DNA from 2 places in the Cupriavidus sp. 01L43 genome. Region 2 is predicted to be linked to the other one. Evidence: predicted binding sites of a transcription regulator. Region 2 holds the regulator's gene; the other holds the start of a gene.
What was found. Region 2 encodes FliA, which starts transcription of late flagellar genes. Its sites were predicted from a motif close to CTAAAGTTTNNNNNNNNNNNGCCGNTA; they were not measured.

Region 1: a site for FliA is predicted at 2,277-2,303, ahead of AC1DP9_RS14915 (FliC/FljB family flagellin). Genes of this name have one in related genera too.

Annotation. Positions count from the first base shown of each region.
Region 1 is NZ_JBFTSH010000007.1:263,745-268,150, forward strand. It holds gene fliD (flagellar filament capping protein FliD) at 1-435, opposite strand, end outside; gene AC1DP9_RS14910 (flagellar protein FlaG) at 484-861, opposite strand; gene AC1DP9_RS14915 (FliC/FljB family flagellin) at 989-2,179, opposite strand; gene AC1DP9_RS14920 (RNA chaperone Hfq) at 2,417-2,737, opposite strand; gene AC1DP9_RS14925 (hypothetical protein) at 2,854-3,075, shown strand; gene AC1DP9_RS14930 (methyl-accepting chemotaxis protein) at 3,657-4,406, shown strand, end outside.
Region 2 is NZ_JBFTSH010000007.1:83,766-88,171, forward strand. It holds gene flhF (flagellar biosynthesis protein FlhF) at 1-898, shown strand, start outside; gene AC1DP9_RS14020 (MinD/ParA family ATP-binding protein) at 911-1,714, shown strand; gene AC1DP9_RS14025 (RNA polymerase sigma factor FliA) at 1,824-2,540, shown strand; gene AC1DP9_RS14030 (flagellar protein FlhE) at 2,540-2,992, shown strand; gene AC1DP9_RS14035 (tripartite tricarboxylate transporter substrate-binding protein) at 3,019-3,975, opposite strand; gene AC1DP9_RS14040 (TauD/TfdA family dioxygenase) at 4,025-4,406, opposite strand, start outside.

The DNA of each region.
Region 1 (4,406 bases), 180 kb from region 2:
CACCGTCTTGGTGCTGGTGGGCGTGCCGCCCGTGGCGAGGTCGGCGCCGAAGTCCACCGTGATGGTGCCGCCGCCGATGGCAGCGGTCTTGTCGGCCACCGACTTCGAGACCAGCGATTGCGCCGCGGCCAGCGAGGACACGTTGATGTTGTAGCTGCCTGCCACGGCGGTAGCGTCGGTGGCGGCGCTGAGCACGCTATCCGAGCCCACGGCGGCCTTGACGGCGCTCCACGTGGCGGCGGTGTTCAGCGTCTTGGCGGCGGCCGAATAGGCATCCAGCACGCTCTTGATGGTGCCGTAGCCGGACAGCTTGGCCTGGTAGCTCTTGGCCTGGTTGTTGATCTGCGTGAGCGGAAGTTCTTCCGCTGCCTGGAGCTTGTCGAGCAGCGTTTGCAGCTCGAGGTTGGAACCGATACCGATGGAAGAGATTGCCATGACTGTTCTACCTATTGTTATTTGTCTTCAACTGGGTGATTGCAGAGGTCAGACGGCGTGGCTCACGAACAGGCCCTGGAGCTTGTCGATCGCGCGCGCCAGGCGCACAACGTCTTCATTCGGCATTTGCCGGATGATCTCGCCCGTCTCCTTGTCGAAAACCGTGGTGATGACGCGGTGCGTCTGGTCGTCGATGGCGAAGCGCAGGCCAATGGAGGTGGTCTTCAGCACGTCCACCAGCTCCTGCACCGCGGTGGCGGTGTTTTCAGGCGCATCGGCGGCGGGCCGGGTGTCCGCGCGGTCGGCTTCACGCGACGGGCGAACGGCTTTTACCGTGGCGGTCGGGGCGGCGGAAGCCGGCGCGATGGCCACGGTGTCGGCGGGAATGCGGGCCGCCGGAGTGGAAACGGGATTGGGAGTTGCCATGGTTTGCTCCGTCCGGTGAGGCGAGGGGTTCTGCTCGGTTGAAACGCTTTGCAGGCAGTGGGCTGCCTGCAAAACATTCCGGCAAAAAAGCCGGGCCTTGCGGCCCGGCCTTCTTGCGGCGCGGCGATTAACGCAGCAGCGACAGCACGTTTTGCGTGGTCTGGTTTGCTTGCGACAGCACCGAGGTACCAGCTTGTTGCAGGATCTGCGCGCGGGTCATGTTCGACACTTCCGTTGCGTAGTCAGCGTCTTCGATGCGCGAACGCGAAGCCGACAGGTTGTTCACCGTCGTGCTCAGGTTGTTGATCGTCGACTCGAAGCGGTTTTGCACAGCACCCAGGCTCGAACGCAGGCTGTCAACCGAAGCCAGTGCGGAGTCCAGCGTCTTCAGCGGGTCAACCGTGGCAGCTTGTTGGAAGTCCGAAGCTTGCAGCGAAGCGCCCTTGATCGTGAAGCCGGCGGTGGAACCCGACACCGAAGCGTCGCTCGGCTTGACGGCGATGTACATCGTCGTCGAGGTAGCCGTACCGTTGCCAGCCAGGCCCTTCGAGGACAGAGCGGCGTCGTCGGCGGCGGTCAGGCCGGTCATGCTCACTTGCACGAACCAGTTGCCCTTCGAATCCGTCACGACGGATTGCGAGTTGATGGCTGCCGAGGTGTTCAGGCCCAGAGCGCGCTGGATGTCAGCGGCGGCGATGCCGGTTGCCGAAGCAGCCGTCACCGGGGTAGCGGAACCCAGAGCCGTTTGAGCGGCGGCGGAACCGATCGAAGCCGTGGCACCTTGCGGGCCGGCAACGCTGAAACCAGCGACGCCCAGGGTCTTCGAGGTGATTTCCTTCAGGGCGATCGAGATGGTTTCGCTGTCGTTGGCGCCAACCTGGATCGACATGTTCTGGTCCTTGGCCAGAACCTTGACACCGTTGAACTGGGTCTGAGCCGACACGCGGTCGATTTCCGACAGACGTTGCTTGATTTCGTCCTGGATCGACTTCAGGTCCGAACCCGAGTTCGTACCGTTGGCGGCTTCCACCGACAGTTCACGGATACGTTGCAGGTTGTTGTTGACTTCGCTCAGGGCGCCTTCGGTCGTTTGCGCGATCGAGATACCGTCGTTGGCGTTACGCGAAGCTTGCGTCAGGCCCTTGATGTTGGCGGTGAAGCGGTTGGCGATGGCTTGACCAGCAGCATCGTCCTTGGCGCTGTTGATGCGCAGGCCCGACGACAGGCGCTGGATCGCGGTGTTCAGCGACGATTGCGACGTGTTCAGGTTGCTCTGCGTTTGCAGCGACAGAATGTTGGTGTTGATGACTTGCGCCATGGTACGACTCCTATATGCAATGTTTTAGGCATTCCGGCGGGTGCCGTAACGTTGGCTGCCTGCGTTGCAGGGCGTAGAGTGCCTCCGTTGCAAGGGTTATCGACAGGGCGGTAGGAGACTTTAGAGTGATCTTTGCGAGAGTTTGCGGGCGCTGCCCGGAACCCCCGGCGTTATTGCGGATGGCGGCCGGCCCGGGGAATGGGCGGGGCGCCGCCGGCGCGGGCCGGCCTGGCGGCGTCAGCGGCGCTTGCGGGTGCGCGGTATATATAGACGCACAAAATCCGGCGACGCCTCGGCGTCCAGCACCGCTGCGTCGGCTTCCGGCGCGTGCGCCGGCGTCACCACGGTAATGGCGCGCTTGTAGACCACCGTGGGCATGGGATCCTCGCCCGTTTTGCCCAGCAGAATCATGTAGTTGTCCGAGGCCAGCACGATCCCGGTCAGCCGCGTGCCATTCGAGAGGTGCACGATGACGGTATTGCGGCTGGCGCTGTGGGCCGCAAAGTGCAGATGCTGCAACTTTCGGCTGGGACGGGGAACCTTTTTTTCCTGCTTCACAACTTCTCCGGAAGAGCCCGCGAGGGTTCTGGCGGCGGTCAACGGTCCGAGGACCAGGCGCATGGATCGAGGTCGCACTAAAAGTGACGGATGGCGCGCCCTGATCCCGGCGAGATATGAAACATTCGCTCTCGGAGCCGGGGCAGGGGCTCACCTTCATCACGTTAACGGGCGCGCACACCGAACGGTTGAATGGCGCCATCCGGCCGAGCAATTCGGCCGGCCTTGCGAGGAGAGAAGGGGAATACTTCAGCCGGGAGGGTAACAAAGTTTTACAAGTGTTGACAAAGTTGGCCCGCGAACAATGCCTAGAGGTAAAGCTCTATTTATTTTATTGATGCAGTCGGTGTGATTGAAGTAGCACCTTCGTTGTCGCGGCCAGACAGAAAAGCAACGTTTGCGCCGCAATCCGCTCGCGCTAAAGCTTTCCGGGACGCTGCCGATAACTGCCGATATGCCCGAATGTGCGGCATGGCACGACATGGAACGCGAAAGTGCTCAATTCGTTACAGCCGCCATCAGGGCATTCCCTGATAGAAGCCTCATTTACACCTCATGTAAGCAGGTTTATATTCCGGGGTTCGGACCGGTTTACCCCCGGTCTTTCACAGCAGTCCTGAAAGCCTACGAGCACCCCGCGCGTGGGCTTCTTTTTTTTGCCCTCGTCGTTTCGTCGCGGTCTGTCGCCGCAGTGGCCGTGGTCGGCCGGGCCGGAGTGCCCGGAACAGATTAGACGCCAGTCGTTGACGCGGCAATTTGACGAACTGCCGGCACTTTTCCCCCTATTTCGATTTTCCGCTCAAGAAGCGCACCGGCCTGCCCGATAGCGCTGATGGCGACACCCGGATTCCGGTGGACGCTAGACGTACATCCAACATCGAAAAAGAGAGAAAGGTACGCTGAGATGGGCTTGCGAAACATGGGTATCGGGGCACGACTGTCCCTGGCATTCTGTGCGGTGGTGTTGCTGCTGGCGGCCGTAGCGGCCGTGGGCGTGACGGCGCTGCGCGGGATGAACGATGCGATGCACCAGGCGGTGGAGCAGCGCCTGCTGCGCGTCATCGACCTGAACCACGTGAAGGAAGGGGCGCTGCAGATCGGTGTGCTGGTGCGCGACGCCACGCTGACCGAGGATCCGGCGCTGGCCGCCCAGAACATCGACAAGGTGAACAAGCTGCGCGACGAGATGCGCGCCAGCCTGGAAACCCTGGCCAAGATCATCGAGGCCAGTGGCCGGGCCGAGTCCAAGGCCATGTTCGAGCAGCTCAACCAGACCCGGACCACCTACAACGGCCAGCTCGACCTCGTCATGCAGCAACTGCGCGGTGGCGACTTCAATAGCGCCCGCGCCGGCCTGATCGTGACGCTGCCGGCGGCGCAGGGCGCCTATTTCGACAAACTCGACGAAGCCGCCGCGTCTGGCCGGAAGATGGCCATCGACGCCGTGGCCGAGGCTTCCGACCACTATGTCTTTGCCCGCAACCTGCTGATCGGCCTGGCGGCCGCCGCCGCCGCGATCGCCGCGCTGCTGGGCCTGGCCATCACCCGCTCGGTGACGCGCCCGGCCGGCCAGGCGCTGGACGCCGCCGAGGCGCTCGCCCAGGGCCGCCTGGGCCACGCCATCGCCGTGCGCACCCAGGATGAGATGGGCCGCATGCTTGGCGCGATG
Region 2 (4,406 bases):
GGCCGAAGCCGAGGCGGAAGCCGAAGCCGCCACCGTGCGCGCCACGCTGGCCGCCGCCCGCACCGTGGTCAACCTCAATGCCTCGCTGCCGTCCGCCGCCACGCTGGCGCGCTGGCAGCAACTGGGCGAACGCTGGGTGGCCGGCACGCGCAAGACCACGCGCGTGATTGCCGACGGCGCCGCCAACAAGCTCGACACCATTGCCGATACGCTGACCTTCCTCGCCATCGGCGACACCACCTGCCGCGACCGCGACGCCGTGCACTGGCTCGGCCACTGCATGGTGCGCGTGCCCGAAGGCCAGGTGCGCGCCGCCGCCCGTGGCCGCGGCCAGGGGGCCGGCGCCGAGGCCGGCACCGAGGCTTGCCTCGTGGTGTCCCGGCTGGTCGATCGCGAAACCGGCGACATGCTGTCCGTGGACTACGTGCTGTGCGACCCGGCGCTGGCCGACGTGGCCGCCCAGGTGGCCCGCTGGGCCCAGTGGACGCACCACGCGGAAGAGCAGTTCCGCACGCTGCGCCATGCGATGGAGCACTTCGCGCAGGGCAGCGAGGGCAACGGTGCGGGCGACGACGACACGCTCGGCACGCTGGTCTCGGTGCAGCTCGGCCTGACCGCGCTGCGCCTGCAACACAACCCGACGCCGACGGCGCCCGCGTTCCTGTCGCGCCTGGCTGGCCGCGCCACCGCCCGCGTCAACGCGCCGGTGTCCGGCACCGTGCTCAACGAAGGCATGGGCCGCCTGCTGGCGCTGCTGGACGTGCTCGAGAACTACCCGGGCCGCAACGTGGCTTCGGCCCCGGCCCCGGCATTCGACGACACGCCTGATTCGGCGCGCCAGGCGATGGACGCCCTTGGTGCCAGTGCCGCCCGTCAACTGGCCCCCGCAGGAGAGTAAGCCTTGAACCTGATGGGCTCCGACCAGGCGGAAAGCCTGCGCCGCATGCTGGCACCGCGCGTCACCCGGCGTATCGCCGTGGTGGGCTGCGAGGCCGGCGCCGGTGCCACCACCGTGGCGCTCGGGCTGGCCAACGCGCTCGCCATGCAGGGCGAACGTGTGCTGCTGGCCGATGAAGACCGCGCCGCCGCGCGCGCCACCCGGCTTGCCGGCGCGGCGCCGAAGGCCACGCTGGCCGATGTGCTGGGCGGCCGGATGCCGTTCGACGCGGCGGCGGGCACCCGTGCCGCCAGCGGCGTGGCCGTGCTGCCGGCCGGCAACGTGCCCGCCGGCGCGCAGATCGACGACCGCGCCTTGCCGGGCATCCGCACGGTGCTGGTCGATGCGCAGTCGAGCGAGTCCGGCGCGCTGTCGCCCATGGCCGGCGCGGCGCACAACTTCGTGATCGTGATGCGGCCCGAGGCCACGTCGATCACCGCTGCCTACGCCTGCATCAAGCGGCTGCACCATGAATTTGCATGCCGTCACTTCCAGCTGATCGTCAATATGGCGGACAAGGAAGCGACGGTGATGGCCCTCTCGCGCAACCTGGCCCGCACGGCGAGCCAGTACCTGGGCGTGGAGGCAAGCCTGGCGGGCTACCTGCCGCTGGATCCGCTGGTGGCGCGTGCGCTGCAGCTGGGCCGTTGCGTCGTGGAGGCCTATCCGGCCGCCGCGGCCACCGGCGCGCTGCGCCACGTGGCCAGCGGCATCGGGGCATGGCCGCTGCGCCAGGAAGCAGTCTCTCCGGGGATGGCCGCGGCCGTTCCCGCCTGATACCAGAACAAGAAGTCGCAACAACCGGACCGACACTCAGCCAGCCAGTCCGCCCCGCAAGGAAAGTGGGGCGCTGGCACCGAACCAAGTTATTACCGAGAATTCCACCATGTATACGATTCAGGGAAAGCTCGAACAGGCAGACGTGGTCAAGTCACACGCGCCGCTGGTGCGACGGATCGCGTTGCAACTGGCGGCCAAGCTGCCTGCCAGTGTCCAGATCGACGACCTGATCCAGGCCGGCATGATCGGCCTGCTCGACGCTGCCAAGCGCTATGAAGACAACCACGGCGCCCGCTTCGAGACCTACGCGAGCCAGCGCATCCGAGGCGCGATGCTCGACGAGGTGCGCGCCAACGACTGGCAGTCGCGCAGCCTGCGCCAGTTCACGCGCAAGATCGAGCGCACCCAGCGCAGCCTCGAACAGAAGCTCGGCCGCACGCCGATCGACTCCGAGGTGGCCAAGGAACTCGATATGGCGCTCGACGAATACCAGGAGCTGCTCAACGAGGTCTACGGCTGCCAGCTGCTGCACTACGAGGACTTCGAGCGCTCCGGCGAGGAAGACTTCCTGGACCGCCATCTCGGCGTGACCGACGACGGCAACCCGCTGACGGTGCTGATGGAGTCCGGCATGCGCGAGGCGCTGATCCGCGCCATCGACAAGCTGCCCGAGCGGGAAAAGCTGGTGCTGTCGCTGTGCTACGACCAGGAACTGAACCTGCGCGAGATTGGCGCGGTGCTGGAAGTGACCGAGTCGCGCGTGTGCCAGATCCGCAGCCAGGCGATTACCCGCCTGCGCAACCAGCTGCGGGGTTTGCTGTAATGCGTGGCTGGCTGTCGATGACGGTGGCCGCGCTCTGCGGCTTCCTGCCGGCGATCCTGTCGGCGCAGGGCTTGACGAAGGCAACGCTCGAAATCGGCCCGTCGCGCCATGCCTGGACTGGCTCGGCGGTGGGCCCGATGATTGCGAACCGGGGCCAGCGCGCGCTGTCCGCGCCGATCGTGCCGGGCGGGGTGCTGCCGCAGTCGGCTGGCGTCATCACCGCGGTGCGCTGGCGTTACAGCTTCACGCGCGTGCCGCCGCCGGACCTGCAGGCCTACCTCTGCAATGCCGACCGCTGCGTGATGCTGCCGGGTGCCGAGGGCAAGACCAACGCCTTCGTTGGCGACGATGCCAGCAAGGGCTTCGTATTCGCCTTCCGCGTGCCGGGCAACGGCGGCCTGGCGCCGTCGCTGCAAGGGCGCAGCAATGAGGTGACGGTCAGCTTCCGCTAACCGTCCCGGGCTTTACATCTGCCGCCTCACGCCACGCGTGTGTGCGTGACGGCCACCACCTTCGCCCATCGCGCGATTTCCGCCTGCAGGAACTGCGCGAACTGGGCGGCGCTATTCCCCACCGGTACCAGACCTTCCCCCTGCAAGCGCTTGCGCATGGCCGGTGCCGCCACGGCCGCACGGGCTGCCGTCTCCAGTTCCCGCACCATGTCCGGCGGCATGCCGGCCGGGCCGAGCAGGCCGTACCACGAGCTGTAGTCGAAGCCCGGCACGAGATCGGCAATCGGGGCGAGGTTCGGGAACGCCGCCAGCCGCTGCGGGCTGCTCACGCCGAGCCCCTTGAGCTTGCCGGCCACAAGCAGCGGCTGCACCGTGGCCACGTTGCCGAGCAGCAGGTCGGCCTGGCTGCCCACCACATCGGCCACGGCCGGGCCGGCGCCCTTGTACGGCACGCTGACGATGTCGATGCCGGCCTCGTGCTTGAGCATCTCTCCCGCCAGATGGTTGGCGCTGCCCACGCCGGCCACGGCGATGCTCAGCTTGCCCGGCTTCGACTTCGCCAGCGCCACCAGTTCGCGCAGGTTGCTGACGCCAAGGTCCGGGCGCGACACCAGGATCAGCGGCGAACTGGCGATCAGCGAGATCGGCGTGAAGTCCTTGATGGCGTCGAATGGCTTTTTCTCGAACAGCGCCGGATTGATCGCGTGGCTGGTGTAGCTCAGCAGCAGCGTGCCGCCATCGGGGTCCGCCTTGGCCACGGCGATGGCGGCGATATTGCCGGCCGCGCCGCCCCGGTTTTCGACGATGAAGGGATGCTTGAGCCGCTGCTCCAGCTCGGCCGACAGGGAGCGCGCGACGATGTCGGTGCCGCCGCCCGGCGTGGCGCCGACGAGGACTTTCGTGACGGCCGGCGCCGCCCGCGCCAGACCCGGGGGCAGGATCAGCGCCGCCGACAGCAGCGCGAGGAAATCGCGTCGTTCCATGGTTGTCTCCGTATTTATCTTTGTATTTTTTGTGGGGCGATGCTGGCGCCTAGGCCGTGGCGGGCTGGGTGGCCGGTGCCCACGGCATCAGCGGCATGCCCAGTGCGGCGGCCTGGCGGCGCTCGTAGGCGTCGAACTCGGCACTGCGCGCGCTGCCACGGAGCCCGCCTCGCACCGCACCCGCGCGGACGTCGGTGAAGTAGTCGGCCCACTCGTCCGGCAGCGGCTGGGCGCCCGGCACGGCCAGCCAGAGCCGCAGCAGGTGGCGCTTGCGGTCGAACTCCTCGTAGTCCTCGAAATTCGTGCGCGAATGCACGGTGACATAGTTGTTCAGCAGTTGCAGGTCGCCCTGTTCGAGCTGCATCGAGAAGCACAGGCTCGGGTCGGTCAGTAGCGCGTCCAGTTCGTCGAGGGCCGCTTCCTGGGCCGCC